DNA from 2 places in the Xanthomonas sp. NCPPB 1132 genome. Region 1 is predicted to be linked to the other one. Evidence: predicted binding sites of a transcription regulator. Region 1 holds the regulator's gene; the other holds the start of a gene.
What was found. Region 1 encodes FliA, which starts transcription of late flagellar genes. Its sites were predicted from a motif close to TAAAGTTTNNCNNNCNNNGGCCGATAA; they were not measured.
Positions count from the first base shown of each region.

Region 1 (11,387 bases):
CGGCGAATTCGTGATCGGCGGCAACTATGCGGTCGGCATCGTGGTGTTCGCGATCCTCACCATCATCAACTTCGTGGTCATCACCAAGGGCGCCGGACGCGTGTCGGAAGTGACCGCGCGCTTCATCCTCGACGCCATGCCCGGCAAGCAGATGGCGATCGACGCCGACCTCAACGCCGGCCTGCTGACCCGCGAGGAAGCCAAGGCCCGCCGCGAGGAAGTGCGCGAGGAAGCGGACTTCTACGGCTCGATGGACGGCGCCAGCAAGTTCATCCGCGGCGACGCCATCGCCGGCATCCTGATCCTGTTCATCAACCTGATCGGCGGCATGGCGGTCGGCGTCCTGCAGCACGGCATGCCGGTGGCGCAGGCCGCCTCCACCTACACCCTGCTGTCGATCGGCGACGGCCTGGTCGCGCAGCTGCCGGCACTGCTGGTGTCCTCGGCGGTGGCGATGCTGGTCACCCGTGCCTCGCGTTCGCAGGACATGGGCGCCTCGATGATGGGCCAGGTGTTCGGCCAGCATAAGGCGCTGGCGGTGGCCGCGGCGATCCTGGGCCTGGTCGGCCTGATCCCGGGCATGCCCAACGTCGCTTTCTTGACGCTGGCGCTGATCCTGGGCGTGCTGGCCTGGAAGATGTGGAAGCGCAGCCTGCAGCCGACCCCGGCCGCCGCCGAGGCGGCGCCGCAGGCTGCGGCCGCGGCCCAGGCCAACGCCGAACTGGGCTGGGACGAACTGCGCCCGATCGACCCGCTGGGCCTGGAAGTGGGCTACCGGCTGATCCCGCTGGTGGACAAGGCCCAGGGCGGCGAGTTGATGGCGCGGATCAAGGGCGTGCGCCGCAAGCTGACCCAGGACATCGGCTTCCTGGTGCCGCCGGTGCACATCCGCGACAACCTGGAACTGCCGGCCAACGCCTACCGCCTGCTGGTGCATGGCGTGCCGGTGGCCACCGCCGACATCCACCCGGACCGCGAACTGGCGCTGGACCCGGGCGGCGCGCTGGGCAAGATCGACGGCATTCCCGGCAAGGACCCGGCGTTCGGCCTGGATGCGATCTGGATCCAGCCGCACCTGCGCGCCCAGGCCGAGACCATGGGCTACACCGTGGTCGACCCGGCCACGGTGATCGCCACCCACCTTTCGCACCTGATCCGCGAGCACGCCCCGGAACTGCTCGGCCACGAGGAAGTGCAGCAGCTGCTGGCGACCCTGGCCAAGAGCGCGCCCAAGCTGGTCGAGGACCTCACCCCCAAGGCGCTGCCGCTGTCGGTGGTGGTGCGGGTGCTGCAGAACCTGCTGATCGAGAAGATCCCGGTGCGGCAGCTGCGCAAGATCGTCGAGGCCCTGGTCGAGCACGCCCCACAGAGTCAGGAACCCGGCGCGCTCACCGCCGCGGTGCGCAACGCCCTGGGCCGGTTCATCGTCCAGGAGATCGCCGGCATGGCCCCGGAACTGCCGGTGTTCACCCTGGCCCCGCAATTGGAACGTGTCTTGCAGGACTCTACCCAGGGCAACGGCGCGGCGCTGGAACCCGGACTGGCCGAGCGCTTGCACCAAAGTCTGGCGGACTGCGTGAGCAAGCAGGAGGCGCGCAACGAACCGGCCGTGGTGCTGGTCCCGGCGCAGGTCCGCGCCGCCCTCGCCCGCCTGGTCCGCCACAGCGTCCCCGCGCTGTCGGTCCTGTCCTACAGCGAAGTGCCGGAGGACAAGCGGCTGAAGCTGGTGGGGACGATCAGTTGAGATGACGGGAATCGGGAACAGGGAATGGGGAATCGCACCCTTGCCCCGGCAGCGGAGAGAGCAATGAACACGATCACGAAAAACCAGACACGACACCGCGGCCCGCCACGTATCGGCACCGATCACGCATCCATTCCCCATTCCCCATTCCCCATTCCCGGCTCCCACCCATGAAGATCAAACGCTTTGTCGCCCCCGACATGCGCACCGCCTTCCGGATGGTGCGCGACGAGCACGGGCCGGATGCGGTGATCCTGTCCAATCGGCGTACCGACGAGGGCATCGAGATCGTCGCCGCCAGCAACTACGACGAGGCCCTGGTGCAGCGGGCGCTGGATGCGGTGCGCCCGGACGAGGCGCCGCGCGCCGCGGCCGCGCAGGCAGCGGCCGCTCCCGCCCCGCGCGCTGCACGGAGCGACAGCGCCGCCGCCAGCCCGGCGATGGCGATGATGGCCGCGATCAGCGAGCGCCGCGGCAGTGCCGCGCCGGCCGCTCCCGCCGCACGGCCGCTGACCCAGCCGGCCGCCCTGGCCGCCTCGGCGATGCCCGCCGCGGCCGCCCCGGCTGCCGCCGCACGCCAGGCCGCCCCGGCCAAGGCCGCGGCACCGGTCACCGGCCGCGCCGACTTCAGCATCCCCGAGGACGTGTTCCGCAACGCCCCGATCAGCGTACCCATGCCCAGCCCGTTCGCCGCCGCAACCCCGGCCCCGGCCCCGGCCGCGGAGGCCATGCCGGCCTGGCGCGACGACGTCGCCGCGGTGGCGCTGACCCCGCTGGCGAGCCCGAGCACGGCTCCGGCCCCGGCCGCGCCGAGCGTGGCCAAGGCCGACGCGCCGGCCGCTGCCGGAATCCCGGCGGCCGCCACGCTGGCGGCGGTGCCGACCTTCCCCGCCCCGCAGAACGACGAACAATTGACGCAGCTGCGCGACGAACTGGCGCTGATGCGGCAGATGATCGAGCGCGAGATGAACCGCCTCACCGACGAGCGCCTGCGCGGCTCGCCGGTGCGCGCCCAGGCGCTGGAGCTGATGGACGACTACGGCTTCGACAGCGGCATCACCCGCGACGTGGTCATGCAGATCCCCGCCGACCTGGAGCTGCACCGCGGCCGCGGGCTGATGCTGGGCCTGCTCTCCAAGCGCCTGCCGATCGCCGCGCTGGACCCGCTCGAGGAAGGCGGCGTGATCGCCCTGATCGGCCCGACCGGCGCCGGCAAGACCACCACCATCGCCAAGCTGGCCTCGCGCTTCCTGGAGCGCCATGCCGCCCGCGACGTGGCCCTGGTCACCACCGACACCATCCGCGTCGGCGGCCGCGAACAGTTGCACAGCTACGGCCGCCAGCTCGGCATCGCCGTACACGAGGCCGACAGCGACGCCGCGCTGCAGCAGCTGCTGGAGCGGCTGGCCGACTACAAGCTGGTGCTGATCGACACCGCCGGCATGGGCCAGCGCGACCGCGCCCTGGCTGCCCAGCTGCACTGGCTGCGCGCCTCGCGGGTGGTCCGATCCTTACTGGTACTCCCCGCCAACGCCCATTTCTCCGACCTGGACGAGGTGGTGCGCCGGTTCGCCGGCGCCGACCCACAGGGGGTCATCATGACCAAGTTGGACGAGACCGGGCGGTTCGGCAGTGCCTTGTCGGTGGTCGTGGACCACCGCCTCCCCATCACCTGGGTGACCGATGGACAGCGTGTGCCGGACGACCTGCACCGCGCCAACGCCGCCAGCCTGGTATTGCGCCTTGAAGATTTGCGGCGCGCTGCCGATAAGCCCTGTACTCCGGAGCAGACCCATGCCGTCGCGTGACTACGTCAATCTGACCAATGCCTTCCCCCTGTCGGCGACGCGCAGCGAACCGCTGGGTCCGGTGCGCACCATCGCCGTGACCGGCGGCAAGGGCGGCGTGGGCAAGACCAACATCTCGGTGAACCTGTCCATGGCGCTGGCCGACATGGGCAAGCGCACCCTGCTGCTGGACGCCGACCTGGGCCTGGCCAATGTCGACGTGCTGCTGGGGCTGACCCCCAAGTTCACCGTGGCCGACCTGGTGGCCGGGCGCTGCACCCTGGAAGAGGTGCTGATCGACATGCCCAACGGGCTGATGGTGGTGCCCGCCGCCTCCGGCCGCCGCTACATGGCCGAGCTGCCGCCGGCCCAGCACGTGGGCCTGGTCAACGTGTTCTCGGAACTGCAGCGCGAGCTGGACGTAATGATCGTCGACACCGCCGCCGGCATCACCGACAGCGTGCTGACCTTCTGCCAGGCCGCGCAGGACGCGGTGGTGGTGGTCTGCGACGAGCCGGCCTCGATCACCGACGCCTACGCCCTGATCAAGGTCCTCTCGCGCGAGCGCGGGGTGGACCGGGTGCAGATCGTCGCCAACATGGTCCGCGACCTCAACGAAGGCCGCCTGCTGTACGACAAGCTCAGCCGGGTCTGCGAGAAGTTCCTCGGCGATGTGTCGCTGAACTACCTGGGCTGCGTGCCGCAGGACGACTGGCTGCGCCTGTCGGTGCAGCGCCAGCAGCCGGTGGTCAAGGCCTACCCGTCCAGCCCGTCGGCGCAGGCGATCTCCGAGATCGCCCGGCGCACCGCGCGCTGGCAGGCGCCGACCGCCCCGCGCGGCAACGTCGAGTTCTTCGTCGAACGCATCATCCAGCGCGGGGTGGCCGCATGAACGCCGCCGCCCACTACCGCGCCGTCCAGCGCAACAGCGCCAACGACTACATCACCCAGCACTCGGACCTGGTCCGGCGCATCGCCCACCACCTGGCGGCGCGGCTGCCGGCCAGCGTCGAGATCGACGATCTGATCCAGGCCGGCATGATCGGCCTGATCGAGGCCTCGCGCAGCTACGACGCCGAACAGGGCGCCTCGTTCGAGACCTACGCCTCGATCCGCATCCGCGGCGCGATGATCGACGAGATCCGCCGTGGCGACTGGGTGCCGCGCTCGGTGCACCGCCGCGCCCGCGACGCCGCCTCGGCGATCCGCAAGATCGAACAGAGCACCGGCCGCGCCGCCGCCGCCAACGAAGTGGCCGCGGCGATGGACATGCCGCTTCCCGAATACCTGCGTTTGATGGAAGATGCCGCCCGCGGCCAGGTGCTGAGCCTGGAGTCGCGCATCGAGGACCATGGCGAGCTGGATACCATCGCCAAGGGCGGACCCAATCCGCAGCAGATGCTCGAGCGCAGCGAATTCGGCCGCGAGCTGGGCAAGGCGATCGCGCAGTTGCCCGAACGCGAGCAGTTGGTGCTGTCGCTGTACTACGAGCAGGAATTGAACCTCAAGGAAATCGGCGCGGTGCTCGGGGTCAGCGAGTCGCGCGTGTGTCAGATCCATGGCCAGGCCACGGTACGGTTGCGCGGACGCCTGAAGGCGTTCGAGGTCGCCGATGCCGGTCTGGAAGACGAAGAATAGGAACCCTCAGGAGTCAGTGGTGAACAAGAACATGCGGATTTTGATCGTGGACGATTTCTCGACGATGCGACGCATCGTCAAGAATCTGCTCGGCGATCTGGGCTTCACCAATACCGCCGAGGCCGAAGACGGCAACAGCGCCCTGGCCGCGCTGCGCTCGGCGCCGTTCGAGTTCGTGGTCACCGACTGGAACATGCCGGGCATGACCGGCATCGATCTGCTGCGCAACATCCGCGCCGACGACAAGCTCAAGCACCTGCCGGTGCTGATGGTCACCGCCGAGGCCAAGCGCGAGCAGATCATCGAGGCCGCGCAGTGCGGCGTGAACGGCTACATCATCAAGCCGTTCACCGCGCAGACGCTGCAGGAGAAGCTGGGCAAGATCTTCGAACGCCTGGGAGCGACCGCCTAAATGGAAGCCACCGCCGAACGTACCGCCCTGATCGAACGCCTGCAAGGCGCGCTGGACGCGCTGGAAAACGGCGACGAGGCCGGCTGGCGCAGGGAGATCGACACCCTCGCCGCCTGGCGCACGCGGCCGATGATGCAGGGCCTGAGCCGGCTCGCGCGCGATCTTGGGCAGGCGCTCGGCGAACTGCCGGTGGTGCCCAGCGAGGCCGGCGAGCTGGACGACGCCTGCTCGCGCCTGGACCACGTGGTGGAGATGACCGAACAGGCCAGCCACCGCACCCTGGACCTGGCCGAGGAATGCCGTGCGCTGGCCGACCAGCTCGCCGCCGGCGGCCTCAGCGGCGACCAGGGCGAGATCCTCGACAAGATCCGCCACAACCTCACCGAAATGGCCCTGGCGCAGAGCTTCCAGGACCTGACCGGGCAGATCATCCGCCGCGTTGCCGGCATCGTGCGCCGCGTGCACGAGGGCTTCGGCGCGTTGGGTCTGCCGCCGAAGGAAGAAAACAGGAAGGCCGACGGCAGCCTGGCCGGCCCGGCCCTGCCCGGCCTGGACCGCCACGGCGTGTCGCAGCACGACGCCGACGACCTGCTGTCCGGACTAGGACTGTAACTTTATGAGCGCCGTACCCGACGACATCGCTGCCGACTTCATCATCGAGGCCCAGGAAATCCTGGACCGGCTCGGCGAGCAGTTGGTGTCGCTGGAGCAGGCGCCCGAGGACAGCGGCCAGCTCAACGCCGTGTTCCGCGGTTTCCACACGCTCAAGGGCGGCGCCGGCTTCCTGGCGATCAACGCCATGGTCGAGCTGTGCCACGCCGCGGAGGAAACCCTGGGCATGGCCCGCGCCGGCCAGGCCACCCTGCAGGCGCGGCACTTCGACGCCGCCCAGCAGTCGCTGGACTACCTGCAGTCGATGCTCGACGCCTTCGGCAGCGGCCAGGAGCCGCCGCGCGCGCCGCCGGAGCTGATCGCGCAGTTCGACGCGCACGGCGACGCCGCGCCGGCACCGGCACCGGCCAAGAGCGCCGCGCCGGCGCCCGCCGTAGCAGCGGCCGCCATCCCGGCCACCGCCGCGGCTGCGGGAGACCTGATCAGCGACGACGAATTCGAGGCGCTGCTGGACCAGTTGCACGGCGATGCGCCGCCGGCGGCCACGCCGCAGGCGCTGCAGCCGGCGCCGCGTGCGCCCAGCGCCGCGCCCAAGGCCGCGGCCGCCCCGGCCAAGGCCGCCGAGCCCGAGCACACCGTGCGCGTGGACACCAAGCGCCTGGACGCGATCGTCAACCTGATCGGCGAACTGGTGCTCTCGCGCAACCGTCTCAAGACCCTGCGCGTGCGCCTGCGCGACGAGGAACTGGACCGCGCGGTCAGCAGCCTGGACATCGCCACCGCGCGCCTGCAGTCGGCGGTGATGCGCACGCGCATGCAGCCGGTCGGCAAGGTGTTCTCGCGCTTCCCCAAGGTGGCGCGCGACGTCGCCCGCTCGCTCAACAAGGAAGTGGAGCTTGAGCTGATCGGCGCCGACACCGAACTGGACCGCAACCTGGTCGAGGCGCTGGCCGATCCGCTGGTGCACCTGGTGCGCAACGCGATCGACCACGGCATCGAAGCCCCGGCCCTGCGCGAAGCCACCGGCAAGCCGCGCGGCGGCCATGTGCGCCTGTCGGCGCAGCAGGAAGGCGACTACGTCAGCATCGAGGTGCAGGACGACGGCGCCGGCATCGACCCGGAACGGCTGCGCGCCAAGGCCCGCGAGAAGGGCCTGATCGACCCCGAGGCCGCCGCCCGCCTGACCACCGAGGAATGTCTGCACCTGGTGTTCCTGCCCGGCTTCTCGACCAAGTCCGAGGTCACCGACATCTCCGGCCGCGGCGTCGGCATGGACGTGGTGCAATCGCGCATCCGCGAACTCAGCGGGCAGATCCAGATCCAGTCGGAACTGGGCCGCGGCAGCCGCTTCCTGATCCGCGTGCCGCTGACCCTGGCGATCCTGCCGACCCTGCTGGTGCAGGCCGGCGACACCGTCTATGCGCTGCCGCTGGCGCGCGTGGTGGAAGTGCTGCATGCCCCGCGCCGCTCGCTGGGCTGGTTCGACGGCCGCGCCGTACTCGACCGGCAGTCGCACACCCTGCCGCTGGTGGACCTGCGCCAGTGGCTCAACATCGACGCCCCGCAACTGCCGCTGCTCACCGTGGTGGTGCTGCAGGCCGGCGAATCGCGCATGGGCCTGGTCGTGGACCAGGTCCGCGGCCGCGAGGAAGTGGTGATCAAGCCGCTGCCGCGCTCCCTGCGCGGCCTGCCCGGCTACGCCGGCGCCACCCTCATCGGCGACGGCCGCCTGGCGCTGATCCTGGATGTGGATGGCTTGAAGGCTTGAGGAGCTGGGATTGGGGATTCGGGAGTGGGGATTCGCAACGGCGACTTCCCTGGCGCCTCGTTTTCCCTGATTCCGCCGTAGGAGCGGCTTCAGCCGCGACGCGGTGAGGCTGGGATTGACGATAGCACGCACAGCGCAGTGCCAATTGCCGAGACGATCCGAACGATTGTGCTCAGGTAACGCGCCAAGGTCCGCGCGTCGCGGCTGAAGCCGCTCCTACGGCACACCGACCAACCCTCTGCCCTCGCGCTCTTGCGAATCTCCAATCTCCAATCCCAAATCCCGCCCCCATCAAGTCCCAAGCCCCGTTGCCGATACCTCCTGCATGGACAAGCTCAGTCTCATCGGCCTGCTGTTGGCGATTCTGTCGCTCATCGGCGGCAGCATCCTCAAGGGCGCCGGCATTTCGGCGCTGTGGTCGCCGGCTGCGTTCGTGATCGTGATCGTCGGCACCGTCGCCGCGATCCTGGTGCACACCCCGCCGTCCGTGTTCCGCCGTGCGTTCCAGATCGCCAAGTGGATCCTGTGGCCGCCGCCGAGCGATCGCCAGGCGCTGCTCAAGCAGATCGTGGAATGGAGCAACATCGCGCGCCGCCAGGGCCTGCTCGGGCTGGAGAACCAGGTGCCGCAGCAGCAGGATCCGTTCGTGCGCAAGGGCCTGCAGATGCTGGTGGACGGCGTGGAGCCGGAAGCCATCCGGCACATGCTGGAGATCGACCTGGACGGCCAGGAACATTGCGACCTGGCCGCGGCCAAGGTGTTCGAGGGCATGGGCATCTACGCACCGACCCTGGGCATCATCGGCGCGGTGCTGGGCCTGATCGCGGTGATGAAGAACCTGGCCGACCCGAGCAAGCTCGGCCACGGCATCGCCGCCGCGTTCACCGCCACCATCTACGGCATCGCCTCGGCCAACCTGCTGTTCCTGCCGATGGCCGCCAAGCTCAAGAGCGTGATCAAGCACAGCTGCGGCGAGCGCGAAATGATCATCGAAGGGTTGATCGCCATCGCCCAGGGCGAGAACCCGCGCAACATCGAATCGAAACTGGCCGGATTCTTGCATTGAGTTGCCAATGGCCCGCAAGCACTCCCACGACGAGCACGCCAACCACGAGGCATGGGCCATCCCCTATGCCGACCTGATGACGTTGCTGCTCGCCTTTTTCGTGGTGATGTACGCGCTGTCCACGATCAACGAAGCCAAGTACCGGGTCATGGCCGACGCGATGAGCGCGGCGTTCGGCGGCACCCCGACGACCCTGCGCCCGGTGCAGGTCGGCGACCACGCGCTGCAGGGCCAGGGCGGCGAGCGGCCGACCCCGATCAAGTCCAGCCCGGCGCTGACCCTGCCCGACCCCAACCGCCTGCCCTCCGGCACCGCGCAGCGCGGCGACGACCTGCGCGATGCGCAGCAGCTGCGCCGCGCGCAACGCCAGCTCGACAGCATCGCCGACCGCCTCGGTGCCGCGCTGGCGCCGCTGATCCAGAAGAAGCTGATCACCGTGCGCCGCGCCGGGCTGTGGATCGAAGTGGAGATCAACAGCGACATCCTGTTCGGCTCCGGCTCGGCCGCGCTCGACCAGAGCGCACGCGCCACTCTGGCGGAACTGGCGCAGGTGCTGTCCGGCGTGCCCAACGGGGTGCGCGTGGAGGGCTATACCGACAACACCCCGATCGCCACCGCGCAGTTCCCGTCGAATTGGGAACTGTCGGCGGCGCGCGCGGCCAGCGTGGTCCACCTGTTCGCCGACCAGGGCCTGCAACCCTCGCGGCTGTCGATGATCGGCTACGGCCAGTTCCGCCCGCGCGCCAGCAATGACACCCCGGCCGGCCGCAACGCCAACCGCCGCGTGGTGCTGGTGATCCTGGCCGATTCCGGCGACAGCAGCGATCCGACGCCGTCGGCCCCCGACCGTCTCAGCGCCGGCGCCACGCCGGCCACCCCGACACCCCCCGCCGCGGCGGCCGCCGGCAGCGCCGGCGGGCCCCGCGCAGTACCTGCCATTGAAGGAGTCAACTGATGCGCATCTGGGCGATCGCCAACCAGAAAGGTGGCGTGGGCAAGACCACCACCACGCTGGCCCTGGGCCGTGGGCTGGCCATGCTCGGGCACCGCGTGCTGATGCTCGATCTCGATCCGCACGCCTCGCTGACCCGTGCCTTCGACGTGCCGCAGGAACCGCAGCCGCCGGGCGTGCTGGATCTGTTCGGGACGCCGCCGGGCGAACTCGCCGCGCTGGCCCGCGACACTGCGGTCGAGCGCCTGAGCTTCGTCTGCGGGCAAACCGCGCTGGCCACCCTGGAACGCCGCAGCGCCAACCAGCCCGGCCTGGGCCTGGCGCTGCAGCAGGCCATGGCCCGCCACGCCGGCCAGCACGACTACATCCTGCTCGACTGCCCGCCGACCCTGGGCCTGCTGATGATCAACGCGCTGGCCGCGGCCGACCGCGTGATCATCCCGACCCAGGCCGAGCCGCTGGCCCTGCACGGCCTGGCCAGCATGGTCCGCACCGTGGACATGGTCGAGCGCTCGCGGCGCCGCCCCCTGCCCGCCTCGATCCTGCCGACCCTGTTCGACAAGCGCACCCGCGCCGGCAACGAGACCCTGCGGCAGATGCAGGACAGCTACGGCGAGCGGGTCTGGGAAGACGCGATCCCGGTCGACACCAAGATCTGCAACGTCAAGGCGCTGACGGTGGCCGGCGTGCCCGGCGACTACCCCGGCCGCGGCCTGGCCGCCTACCGCCGCGCGCTGGAATGGCTGGTGGCCAGCGATGCGACGCCGATGGAGCAAGCCGCATGAGCACTCCCGGCATCATCGACGATTATCTGGAAGGCCTGCTCCACGACGTGATCGCGGAGGAGCAGAAAGCCGTGCCGCCGAGCCCCGCGCCGGTCGCGGTCGCCGACGTGCAAGCACAAACCGAGACGCCGGCACCGGCCCCGGCCCCCGCCGGCCCGACGCCCGAACAGATCGCTGCCGCGGTCCTGGCCGAAGCCGACTCCGATCCGGCACTGGCCGGCATCATGTCGCAGCAGGCGCTGGCGCCCGCCCCGACCGGCCCGACTCCGGAACAGATCGCCGCCGCAGTCCTGGCCGAAGCCGACTCCGACCCGGCCCTGGCCGGCATCATGTCGCAGCAGGCACTGGCGCCCGCTCCGGCTGGTCCGACGCCCGAAGAAATCGCTGCCGCGGTCCTGGCCGAGGCCGATTCCGATCCGGCCCTTGCCGGCATCATGTCGCAGCAGGCGCTGGCACCCGCTCCGGCTGGTCCGACGCCCGAAGAAATCGCTGCCGCGGTCCTGGCCGAAGCGGATTCGGATCCCGCCCTGGCCGGCATCATGTCGCAGCAGGCGCTCGCACCCGCCCCGACCGGCCCGACGCCCGAACAGATCGCCGCCGCCGTCCTGGCCGAAGCCGATTCC
Region 1 is NZ_CM152819.1:2,503,417-2,514,803, reverse strand. Features, by position in the region: gene flhA (flagellar biosynthesis protein FlhA) at 1-1,744, shown strand, start outside; gene flhF (flagellar biosynthesis GTPase FlhF) at 1,915-3,552, shown strand; gene AC1G9L_RS10610 (MinD/ParA family ATP-binding protein) at 3,539-4,423, shown strand; gene AC1G9L_RS10605 (RNA polymerase sigma factor FliA) at 4,420-5,169, shown strand; gene cheY (chemotaxis response regulator CheY) at 5,189-5,581, shown strand; gene AC1G9L_RS10595 (protein phosphatase CheZ) at 5,582-6,193, shown strand; gene AC1G9L_RS10590 (chemotaxis protein CheA) at 6,198-7,961, shown strand; gene AC1G9L_RS10585 (flagellar motor protein) at 8,287-9,027, shown strand; gene motD (flagellar motor protein MotD) at 9,035-9,982, shown strand; gene AC1G9L_RS10575 (ParA family protein) at 9,982-10,764, shown strand; gene AC1G9L_RS10570 (chemotaxis protein CheW) at 10,761-11,387, shown strand, end outside.

Region 2 (11,387 bases), 670 kb from region 1:
CCACGGTCAGCTGCCGCGCGCGATCGACTTCCGCCAGCACGGCCTGGCTCTGCGCACCACTGGGAATGGCGCCCGCCCGCTTGCGCGCCTCCTGGTAGCGCGCGCGCTGCTCGGTAATGACCTTGGCGAAGCGGATGTTGTCCTCCTGGGAGGTCGGCAACACGATGTTGCGGACATTGATCGCCACGGCCGAGCTCGCGTTGAGCATCTCGCTGGAAGCGCGGATCGCGGCGATGTTGCGCTGGACGATGCCGTCCAGCCGCTCGCGTGCCTGGAACAGGGTGAACAGCCCGGCAACGACCAGCGCCGAGGACAGCAGGATGAGGAGGCCGAACGCGGTGGCGAGCCGGGCACCGACGTTGTAGCGCTGAAGGAATGCAATCATGGAATGGCCTGTTTGGGGGAATTTGAAAGGGGCGATCAGGTGCCCCGGACCGCGCACGCCGACCAGTCGCCGTTGTGCGCGCCCGCATCGAATCAGGATGAAGAAACCGTGAAAAAAGCGTTTCAAATCAAACGCTTGATACCGCACCCTGCTCAATGTGCGGGCGATGTAACGGCCCCCCGTGGCCGGACTTGAGAGGCGATTGCAGAGAATTTATTGAACACCCTCAGGCATATGACAGGGGTGTGGAGAGCCCATGCGCGCGACGCGCGAACCGACGGTTTTGCGTGAAAGGCGTGTGCATTCCTTGTTGCAACAAGCGGCATGACGTTTGCTTGCAGCACGCACGCGCGGCGAACGGGAAATGGGTCGATCCGATGGCGCACGCCCCCATCCGGATGCGCGGCACAGGCGGGGAAACGCGATCGCGTTCGCATTGCCGCATCTGTCGGAGAAGAGAAGTTGCGCGACGGCGCTCGGCGCGTGCGCGACATGGAGGCACGTCGACGGTGACGCGCGATGGATGCACGGATGACGGCGACGCATGCGGCAGACTGCGCGCGCGCCTGCGCAGGAGGAGCAACGTGACGGCGATGCACGGCGCAAAGGCACGCGGTGGCGACGCCCTCCGGCCAGTCGCCGCATCGACCAGGATGCGGTCGCTCGGCTGCCGCACGCGGCGCCCGGATCGGCTGGACACGACACCGGCGGCACCAGGGCCGCCGGCCTTCGACAGAGCGAGCGGCGCGCACTGCGCCGCCCGCCCGATGACACAACCTCGTGCGGCTCAGAACTCCTGCCAGTCCTTGTCCACCGCCATCGCCGCTGCCGGCTGTGCCGCACGTCGTGCCGGCAAGGCCTTCACGACTGCCGGACCGACGCTGCGCTTGCCTGCGGGCGCCGGGGCGGCGTGCTGACGCGGCGCCTGGACCACCGGCGTGGCCGCCGAGGCGTCCAGCTTGAACAGCGCCACGGCCTGGCTCAGTTCTACCGCCTGCTGCTCCATCGAGCGCGCCGCCGCACTGGCCTCTTCCACCAACGCAGCGTTCTGCTGGGTGCTCTCGTCCATCTGCGTCACGGTCTGGTTGACCTGCTCGATGCCGGCCGACTGCTCCTGCGAAGCCGCGGAAATCTCGCCCATGATGTCGGTGACGCGCTGCACCGAGCTCACGATCTCGGTCATGGTCTTGCCGGCCTGGTCGACCAGCGCCGAGCCCTCGGCGACACGGCTCACCGAGTCGTCGATCAGACCCTTGATCTCCTTGGCAGCGCTGGCCGAACGTTGCGCCAGGGTGCGCACCTCACTGGCGACGACGGCGAAGCCACGGCCCTGGTCGCCGGCGCGCGCCGCTTCCACCGCGGCGTTCAAGGCCAGGATGTTGGTCTGGAAGGCGATGCCGTCGATCACCGAGATGATATCGGCGATGCGCCGCGACGCATCCTCGATCCCGCTCATGGTGGTCACGACCTGGCCGACCACCGCCCCGCCCTGCGAGGCGACCAAGGCGGCGCCCACCGCCAACTGGTTGGCCTGGCGGGCATGCTCGGCGTTCTGGCGCACCGTGGAGGTCAACTCCTCCATCGAGGCTGCGGTTTCTTCCAGGCTGGCGGCCTGCTGTTCGGTGCGGCGCGACAGGTCGTCGTTGCCGGCGGCGATCTCGGTGGCCGCGGCATTGATCGACACCGCCGAATGCTTGATGCGGCCGACGATGCCGGCCAGTTGTTCGGCGGTGGCGTTGGCGTCGTCGCGCATCTGCGCGAACACGCCGCGGAAGTCGCCGTGCATGCGCGCGGTCAGGTCGCCCGCGGCGATCGCCTGCAGCAGCGTCGACAGCGCCTGCAGATTGCCGTCGGCGGTGGCCATCAGCTGGTTCAGGCTCTCCACCATCACCCGGAAGTCGTACTGGAAGCGCTCGGCGTCGCCGCGCGCGCTGAAATCGCCGTCCGCGGCGGAGGTGGCGAGTTGCTTGATCTGCCCGTTCATCGCCGACAGGTTGGCCTTGACCTCGTCCATGGTCTGGCTCAGCACCGCTTCTTCGCCCGGCAAGCGGTCCATGTCCTGCGACAGGTCGCCGATCGCGTAGCGGCCCATGATCTGCGCCAGGCGCGTCTTCACCGCCAGGTGCGAGGCGACCAGCGCGTTGGTCTCGGCGGCCATGCGGCCGTAGTCGCCGGGGAAGGCCTGCGCTTCGATGCGATGGCTGACTTCGCCGGCGTCATGGCGCTTGGCCATCTCCAACTGCGCGCCGATCAGGTTGCTGACCTGCTGCTGCATGCCCTGCATCGCGACCAGCAGGCGCCCGGTCTCGTCGCGGGCATCGGTGCGCACGTCGTTGTCCAGCTTGCCGCTGGCGATGGCCTCGGCGACGCGCGTGGCACGGGTCAGCGGCACGGTCAGGCTACGCGTGATCAGCCACGCCAGCAGGCCGCTGACCAGGACCACGACGATGCCGCCGGACACCAGCAGGCTGCGGCCGCGGTCCATCGCCGCGTTGGCGCTGGCGTAGGCTTCGGCGCCGCGCACGCGCTGGCGGTTGGCATAGGCGGTGATGGCGTCCTGCCATTGCTTGTTCGCCGGCGCGGCCTGGCCCAGCATCACCTTCAGAGCTTCGTCGGGCTTGTAGTGCATGCCCAGCTCCAGCACCTGCTGGTTGGCCGCGCGGGTGCGCTGGTAGGCGTCGTCGATCTGCTTGCGCATCTGCGTGCCGGTGGCGTCGCTGACCGGAATCGCATAGAGCTTGTCGTGGATCTGGTCGTAGTAGCGGCGTTGCTCTTCGACGATCTTGGTGAAGCCTTCGTTCTCCTCCTGCGTGGTCGGCAGCACGATGTTGCGCAGGTTGATCGCGATCAGCGAACTGGCGTTGCGCATCTCGCTGGTGTAATCGAGGATCTGCATGCGTCGGTTGACGATGGTGTCCATCATGTCGCGCGCCTGTTTCAACGTCAGCAGACCGGCGACGACGAGCGCACAGGACAGCAGGATGAGGACGCCGAAGGCGGACGCGAGCCGCGTCCCGACGTTGTAGCGTTGCAGGATTCCGATCATGAGCAGGCACCAAGTAAGAAAAGGAGAGCGACCCGCGCCACGATCTGGATCGCGCAGGACGCCCTCAGGCCAACGGCCTGGGCGCGATGCGACGGAGAAGAAGGAAAGGACACTTCCAGCCCCGACCGCATCGGCGATGTCCCGTGCGGGTACTCGCAGTAGGTAACGGCGGTCGGCTGCGATTCTTGATGCGCAACTGCGCACAGTTTTTTGAATTGGGTCAACCTTGTGACCGGCGCGTGCACGCCGCACGGGGACCGTTCCCCGATCGGTCCGCACGTGTGAAATCCATGTGAATTAATGGCCTGCTCTGGCGTCGCCGATGCGATACGGCCCGAGCGGCCGTTGCCGCGGCCGCGACGCGGGTGCGGCCGACATGCGGCAAACGACACACAGTTCAGCCGCCGTCGACCGCCTCCGCGCCATCGGGCACGGAGGCGGGGCGCTTCATTCGGCCAGATTGGTGCCTGCACCGGCGGTGGCGATGACCTTGGCCTTGACTTGCGCGGCGGGGATCGCCGTGTACAGATAGCCCAGCGGCTCCGGGTAGGTCTTGGACGAAATCCAGGTTGTCGCGTTGGCGTAGGGCTTGCTGGTGCTTTCCGGCACGGTCCAGGTGATGCCGCTGCCGACGTAGTTGTTGATCAGGTCCCAGTAGCCGATCTCGCTGCTGTCGCGCGAGGTGACCGGGTTCTTGATGTTCTCGAAGTAGTTGGCCTCGATCAGCGCCACGCCGCCCATGCGCACGTTGATGCCGGAGGTGAAGACGTTGTTGAAGTAGTTGTTGTAGATGTGGCTCAAGCCGCGCCGCTGCAGCGGCAGGCGCGATTCCACGTTCTCGAAGCGGTTGTGGTGGTAGGTGGTGCGTGCGGCGGCATTCTGGGTGTCGCTGTCGCTGTAGCCGTTGAGCGCGACCTTCTGGTAGTCGTGGATGTAGTTGTAGGACACGGTGACGTGGTTGACGCCCTTCTTCATGTCGATGCCGCCGTCGAAGGAGGCGTCGCCGGCGCCGGCGCACTTGGTCAGCGAGGCGAAGATGGTGTTGTGGTCCACCCAGATGTTGGACGGCTGGCCGCTGGAATTGCCTTCCAGGGAGATCGAATCGGCATCCTCGCCGCCGGGCAGCAGGCCGATGGTCATGTTGCGGATGATGACGTTGTGCGCGTTGCCGACCACGCGCACGCCGAAGTTCGCCGACGAGCCATTCGCGCCCTTGATGGTGATGTCGCGCTTGTTCTTGATCTGCACGGTCTTGGCCGGCAGCTTCCATTGCGTGCACACGTCGGTGATGCTGGCGAAGTTGAAGCTGCCGGTGTAGTTGAGCACCAGGCCGCCGGAGCCGGCGTAGTTGTCGATCGCCGCCTGCATCGCCTCCATCGTGGCGACGTTGACCGGGATGGCACTGCCGCCGCCGGTGGTGTTGGCCCCATAACCGACCGGGCCGGCGAAGGCCGGAGCGGCGCACAAGGCCAGAGCGAGCGCCAATGCGCCCTTGCGGAACTGCTGCTGCATGATCTCTCTCCCATCTGTCGCGATGAGTGCAGGCCACATGGCAGTGCGCGCATGCGCCAACACGGGGGCGTGGGGGCCGGCGCATTCTTGGAATGCGCGCGGCGGCCCACGCAATCGCCGCGACACCGAACTGGAATCCCACACTCCGTTCGCCGCACAGGACAGGACAAGCGGACACGCACGGTCCGCAGGAGACAGACAGCGACAGGCGGAGACAGGCCGTCTGCACGCGCGCCACGGTGGGCGCCGGCCGCCGGCAACGACGGCGAACGCACGCGCATCGCACGCGCCGCCAACACCAACGGCGCGGCGAACAGGGACAGGCGCGCGCCGATGGCGGGCGGCCGCGAATGTTGCGGCCGCAGCACGTTTGCGCGGGCGCGGCGGTACTGCGGACCGCCGCGCGCGGCTCAGCTCACCGTATCGAGGCGGTTGTCGCTGCGGTCGGCGTCGGGCAGCACGTGGTCCGGATCCAAGGTCACGTGCAGCACCTTCTGCGTGCTCGGCACACGGATCTGCGGCTGGGTCTGCTGCATCCAGGTCTCCACCGGCACGCGCTGGTCGAGGTGGCTGCCGTCGGCGAAGTCAATGCGCAGGGTCGCCGGCATCACCAGCTTCTGGCGGCTGCGCAGGGTCACCAGCAGGCCCTTGGCCGGGTCGTGGTCGACGTAGGCGGCCGCGCGCACGCCCATGTCCAGCTGCCAGTTGTTGAAATACCAGCCGCGCCACCACCAGCTCAGGTCCTCGCCGGACTCGCTCTCCATCAGCCGGAAGAAGTCCGACGGCGTCGGGTGCTTGTAGGCCCAGGTGGCGATGTACTTGCGGAACGCCGGATCGAAGCGCGCCGGCCCGAGGATCTGTTCGCGCAGCAGCACCAGGCCCAGCGCACCCTTGAAGTAGGTCAGCGGATGCCGGTAGGTCTCGCTGGTGGCGTCGGCGCGATCGAGCAGGGTCGGCGCTTTCGCGTCGGCCAGCAGCGGCAGGATTTCGTCCACCGGGTTGCCGCCGCCGGGCGCGTACTCGCCATCGCGCTTGGGCGCGAATTCGCCGTGATTGATCGCGTCGGAGGCGTAGACGTCAATGAAGGTGTTGAAGCCCTCGTCCATGAACGCATGCCGGCGCTCGTTGGAGCCGACGATCATCGGGAACCAGCCGTGGCCCAGTTCGTGCGCGGTGATCCAGAACAGTTGCTTGCCGCCGTCCTCCATGTCGTCGAAGACGATGCCCGGGTACTCCATGCCGGCGCCGTGGCCGCCCAGGTTCACCGCCGCCGGCCACGGGTACGGATACCACTGCGAGAAGTGCTCGATCGAGGCCTTCACGAACTCGGTGGAGCGGCCCCACTTGTCACTGCCGACCGCGCTGCGCGGATACACCGACATCGCCAGCGCATGCTTGCCCGCGGGCAGGTTGATCCGCGCCGCATCCCAGACGAAGGCCGGCGAGGCGGCGAACGCAACGTCGCGGGTGTGGTCCATGTGGAAGCGCCAGGTCTGGGTGCCGCTGGCGCTGGGCCGGCTGGCCGGCGTACCCACTTCATCGGCGCCGCGGATGGTCACGGTGCTGTCGCTGGCGGCCGCCTGCGCCAGACGCTGGCGCTGGGTGGCGGTGAGCACCTGCGCCGGGTTCACCAGTTCGCCGGACCCGGCGACCAGGTAGTCCCACGGCACCGTCACCGCGTAGTCGAAATCGCCGTACTCCAGGTAAAACTCCGCGCCCAGGTAGGGCTGGGTGTCCCAGCCGCGCAGGTCGTCGTACACCGCCATGCGCGGATACCATTGCGCGATCTCGTAGATGTCGCCATCGGCGGTGGGCGTGACCGCGGTGCGGCCGCCCCAGGTACCGGGCACGGTATAGGCGTAGTCGATGTGCAGCTTCAGCGCCTTGCCGCTGGCCAGCGACTGCGGCAGGTCCACGCGCATGCGCGTGTCGTCGATCAGGAAGGTGGCCGGCACGCGCTTGCCGCCCTGCTCCAGTTCGACCTTGGCGATGCGGTAGCCGTCGGTGCTCTGCGGTGCAGGCCGGTCGGCGCGCACGGCGCGCAGGGTGCGGGCGCGGGCATCGGCGCGGTACAGGTTCTGGTCCAGTTGCAGCCACAGCACGTCCAGGGTGTCCGGGCTGCGGTTGCTGTAGGTGATGGTCTCCTGGCCGCGCAGCGTGTGCGTGGCCGGTTCCAGGGTGGCGTGCAGGTCGTAGTCGGCGCGGTTCTGCCAGTACTGCGGGCCGGGCACGCCGCCGCCGCTGCGGTGGGCGTTGGCCGGCTGCGGCAACTGCAGCGGTGCGAACAGCGCCTGCGGATCGTAGGTGCCGGCGCTGTCCGCGGCAGCCGTAGCAGCAGTGGCGGCGTCGGCCTGGGCGGCGGCGACAAGGGAAACACAGGCCGCGGCGAACGCAGCGCGGCGCAGGACAAGGATCATGGTGGCGTCCGTGGGGAGGATCGCTACCGATGGTAGGCCGAATCGGGATGGCGCGGATGTGCCGATCGCCATCTTCGGCAGCGGATGCATGGCAAGACGGGGTAGGAGCGGCTTCAGCCGCGACAGGCCTTACCGGGAATGCCTGTCGCGGCTGATCCCCGAAAGGGGGACAAGAGCCGCTCCTACGACAGCGGGGAGACACTTGCCGCGCTCAGCCCAGCAAGGTCTCCAGCACCGCCATGCGCACCGCCACGCCGTTGGCAACCTGGCGCAGGATGCACGACTGCGCGCCGTCGGCGACCTCGTCGGTGATCTCCACGCCACGGTTGATCGGGCCCGGATGCAGCACCACCGCGTCCTTCGACGCACGGCGCAGCCGCTCGGCGGTGAGGCCGTACTGGCCGTGGTAGTCCTCCAGCGAGGTCACCAAGCCTTCCTCCATGCGCTCGCGCTGCAGGCGCAGCATCATCACCGCGTCCACGCCGTCGAGCATGGCGTCGAAGTCCTCGCCCACCACGCAGCCGTCCAGGGTGCCGTCGTCGGGCAGCAGCGCGCGCGGGCCGCAGACGCGCACCTCGCCGGCACCGAGGGTGCGCAGCGCGTGCAGGTCCGAGCGCGCCACCCGCGAGTGCTTGACGTCGCCGACGATGACCAGCTTGAGCTTGGAGAAATCGCCGCCCTTGGCGTGGCGCAGGGTCAGCATGTCGAGCAGGCCCTGGGTGGGATGCGCGCTGCGGCCGTCGCCGGCGTTGATCAGCGCGGTGCCCTCGCCCGCCGCCTCGGCCAGGCGCTCCACCGCACCGTCCTCGGGGTGGCGCACGACGAAACCGCGCACGCCCATCGCTTCCAGGTTCTTCAGCGTGTCGCGCGCGGTCTCGCCCTTGCGCGTGGACGAGGTGGAGGCGTCGAAGTTCAGCACGTCGGCGCCGAGCCGCTGCGCGGCCAGGTGGAACGAACTGCGGGTGCGCGTGGACGGCTCGAAGAACAGCGTGCACACCGCGGTGCCGGCCAGCACGTTGCGCTTGCCGACCCGGCCCACCGCCGCGTCGCGGATCTGCCCGGCGCGGTCCAGCAGTTGCAGCAGGGTCGCGCGCGGCAGCCCTTCCAGGGTCAGCAGGTGGCGCAGGCGCCCGTTCGAATCGAGTTGCGGATCAGTCATGGCGGGTCCGGGCTGTGGATCAGGAAAGGGGAATGGCGTCGTCGGGCGCGGCCAGCCAGCGCTCCACGATCACCGCGGCGGCGACCGCGTCCAGCGCGGCGGCATCGCGGCGGCGCTTGCGGCCGGCGGCACGGTCGACGGCGAAGCGTTGCGCAGCCTCGACCGAACTGGAGCGTTCGTCGACCAGCACCACCGGCAGGCGGTAGCGCGTGCCGAGCTCGCGTGCGAAGGCATGCGCACGCTTGCGGTTGGGCTGGTCGGCGCCGTCGAGGGTGAGCGGATCGCCGACCACCAGGCCGTGCGGCCGCCATTCGGCGTGCAGGCGGTCCAGCGCCGGCCAGTCCGGCCCCTGCGCGTGCACGTCGATCACCGCCAGCGCGCGCGCGCCGGTGCCGAACGGGCTGCCGACGGCCACGCCGATGCGGCGGTGGCCGACGTCGAAGCCGAGCACGGTGCCGTCGCGGCGGATCGTCGCGGGCGCCGGCGCACCAGCCTCAGGCAGGCCGGACTCAGGCATGCCCGCTGTAGTCGGTGAGGCGGAACAGGTCCACGCCGATGCGCCCGGCCGCGGTCTGCCAGCGCCGCTCCAGCGGCAGCTCGAACAGCAGTTCGGCATCGGCCGGTGCGGTCAGCCAGCTGTTCTCGCCCAGTTCGTACTCCAGTTGGCCGGCGCCCCAGCCGGCGCAGCCCAGCGCGACCACCGCGTTGCGCGGGCCTTCGCCGCGCGCCATCGCCTCGAGCACGTCGCGCGAGGTGGTCAGGTACAGGCCGTCGGCGAACGCCAGGCTGGAATCCCAGCCGTGCGCGCCGTCGTGGATGACGAAGCCGCGCTCCGGATGCACCGGGCCGCCGCTGAGCACCACCTGCTCGCGCAGCGTGGCGTCGATGGTCTCGATGCCCATCTGTTCCAGCACTTCGCCCAGGGTGTATTCGGAGGCGCGGTTGACCACCACGCCCATCGCGCCGTTTTCGTCGTGCTGACAGATCAGCGCCACGCTGCGGGCGAAGTTGGGATCGGACAGCGCCGGCAGCGCGATCAGCAGTTGGTTGGCCAGAGGCGTGGGCAAAGCGGACATGGCCCCATTCTATCGTCCCTCCCGCGTGCGCGCTGCCCGGGCGGCGGCGGGCTGCCATAATCCGCCCGACCGCGGCCGCGACCGGTCGCCCAGGAGCACGCACGCATGGACACGCCCCCCGACCTGCCACGCCAGACCCGCGCCTTCATCGTGCTGGTGGCCCTGCTGCAGGGCGCGCTGCTGTACCTGGCGCAGCGCGGCGCCGAGAGCGGCCTGTGGCCGTTCGGCTCCCTGGGCGGTCAGGTGTGCTGGTACACCCTGGTGCTGACCGTGCCGACCATGACCCTGCTGTCGGTGCGGCACCTGGGCGCGCTGCGCCTGTGGCAGCACACCATCGCCGTGGCGGTGCTGGTGGCGGCCCTGTCGGCCTGGGCCGTCTGGAACGCCACCGGCGCGCCCGGCCTGCGCGCCAGCGAGGTGCTGGGCCCGTTCGGCGCGACCCTGGCGCTGGCGATGTTCGTGCTGCTGCCGTGGCTGCAGTGCCGACTGCAGTACGGGCGCTGGCACGCGCCGTACCGCGACCTGTTCGAGCACGCCTGGCAGAACGCGCTGACCCTGGCGCTGGCGCTGCTGTTCGTGGGGATCTGCTGGCTGGTGCTGTGGCTGTGGGGCGCGCTGTTCGCGCTGGTCAAGCTAACCCTGTTCCGCGACCTGTTCCGGCAGACCGCCTTCGTCTATCTGGCCACCGGCACCATGTTCGGCCTGGGCATCCTGATCGGCCGCACCCAGCAGCGCGCGGTGCAGGTGATGCGGCAGATCCTGTTCGCGATCTGCACCGGGCTGCTGCCGCTGCTGGCGTTCGTGGCGGTGCTGTTCGCGCTGAGCCTGCCGTTCACCGGTCTGCAGCCGCTGTGGGAAACCCGTGCGGCGGCCAGCATCCTGGCCGCCGTGGTGGTCACGCTGGTGGTGTTCGTCAATGCGGTGTACCAGGACGGCACCGCCGACGCGCCCTACCCGGCCTGGCTGCAACGGGTGATCGACGCCGGGCTGCTGAGCCTGCCGCTGTACGCAGGGCTGGCGCTGTACGCGCTGTGGCTGCGCATCGCGCAGTACGGCTGGAGTACCGAGCGCTTTGCCGGCGTGCTGGTCGCGGTGGTCGCCTGCGGCTACGCATGTGGCTATGCCTGGGCGGTGCTGCGCCCGGGCGCACGCTGGCTGCAGCCGCTGGCTCCGGTGAACCGGGTGTTGTCGTGGGTGGTGATCGGCGTGGCGCTGGCGACCAGTTCGCCGCTGCTGGACCCCTACCGCCTGGTCGTCGGCAACCAACTGCAGCGCCTGGCCGATGGCCGCACCAGCGCCGCGCAACTGGACCTGGCCTATCTGCGCTTCGACAGCGGCCGCCGTGGCTACCGCGCGGTGCAGGCGCTGCGCGAGGTGCCCGCGTTCGCCGACGATCCAGTGCAGCGCGAGCGCCTGCAGCGGATGCTGCAGCGCCAGAAGCGCTGGGGCGACGAGGACGACGAAACGCCGCGCAGCGACGATCCGCTGCAGGTGCGCCAGCGCGTGGTGGTGGCCGCCGGCAGCGTCGATCCCGACGCCGCGTGGTGGCAGGCGCTGCTGGCCGGGCGCATCGAGGACGCCAACTGTCGGCGCGAGCACGCGCACTGCGTGGCGCTGCGCCGCGACCTGGACGGCGATGGCCACGACGAGGTGCTGCTGTGCAATGCCAGCGTCGGCTATGGCGTCGAATGCCGCATCCACACCGACCCGGGCAGCGGCTGGCGCGACGTGGCGCGGACGCATTTCTTCCCGCGTCGTGGCGACAACGCCGAGGCGCTGTACCAGGCACTGC
Region 2 is NZ_CM152819.1:1,835,465-1,846,851, reverse strand. Features, by position in the region: gene AC1G9L_RS07760 (methyl-accepting chemotaxis protein) at 1-385, opposite strand, end outside; gene AC1G9L_RS07755 (methyl-accepting chemotaxis protein) at 1,173-3,431, opposite strand; gene AC1G9L_RS07750 (pectate lyase family protein) at 3,879-4,943, opposite strand; gene AC1G9L_RS07745 (M1 family metallopeptidase) at 5,354-7,360, opposite strand; gene AC1G9L_RS07740 (aspartate carbamoyltransferase catalytic subunit) at 7,572-8,519, opposite strand; gene ruvX (Holliday junction resolvase RuvX) at 8,539-9,021, opposite strand; gene AC1G9L_RS07730 (YqgE/AlgH family protein) at 9,029-9,595, opposite strand; gene AC1G9L_RS07725 (DUF4153 domain-containing protein) at 9,701-11,387, shown strand, end outside.
Region 2: the regulator FliA is predicted to act here: its motif matches at 3,594-3,620, upstream of AC1G9L_RS07755 (methyl-accepting chemotaxis protein).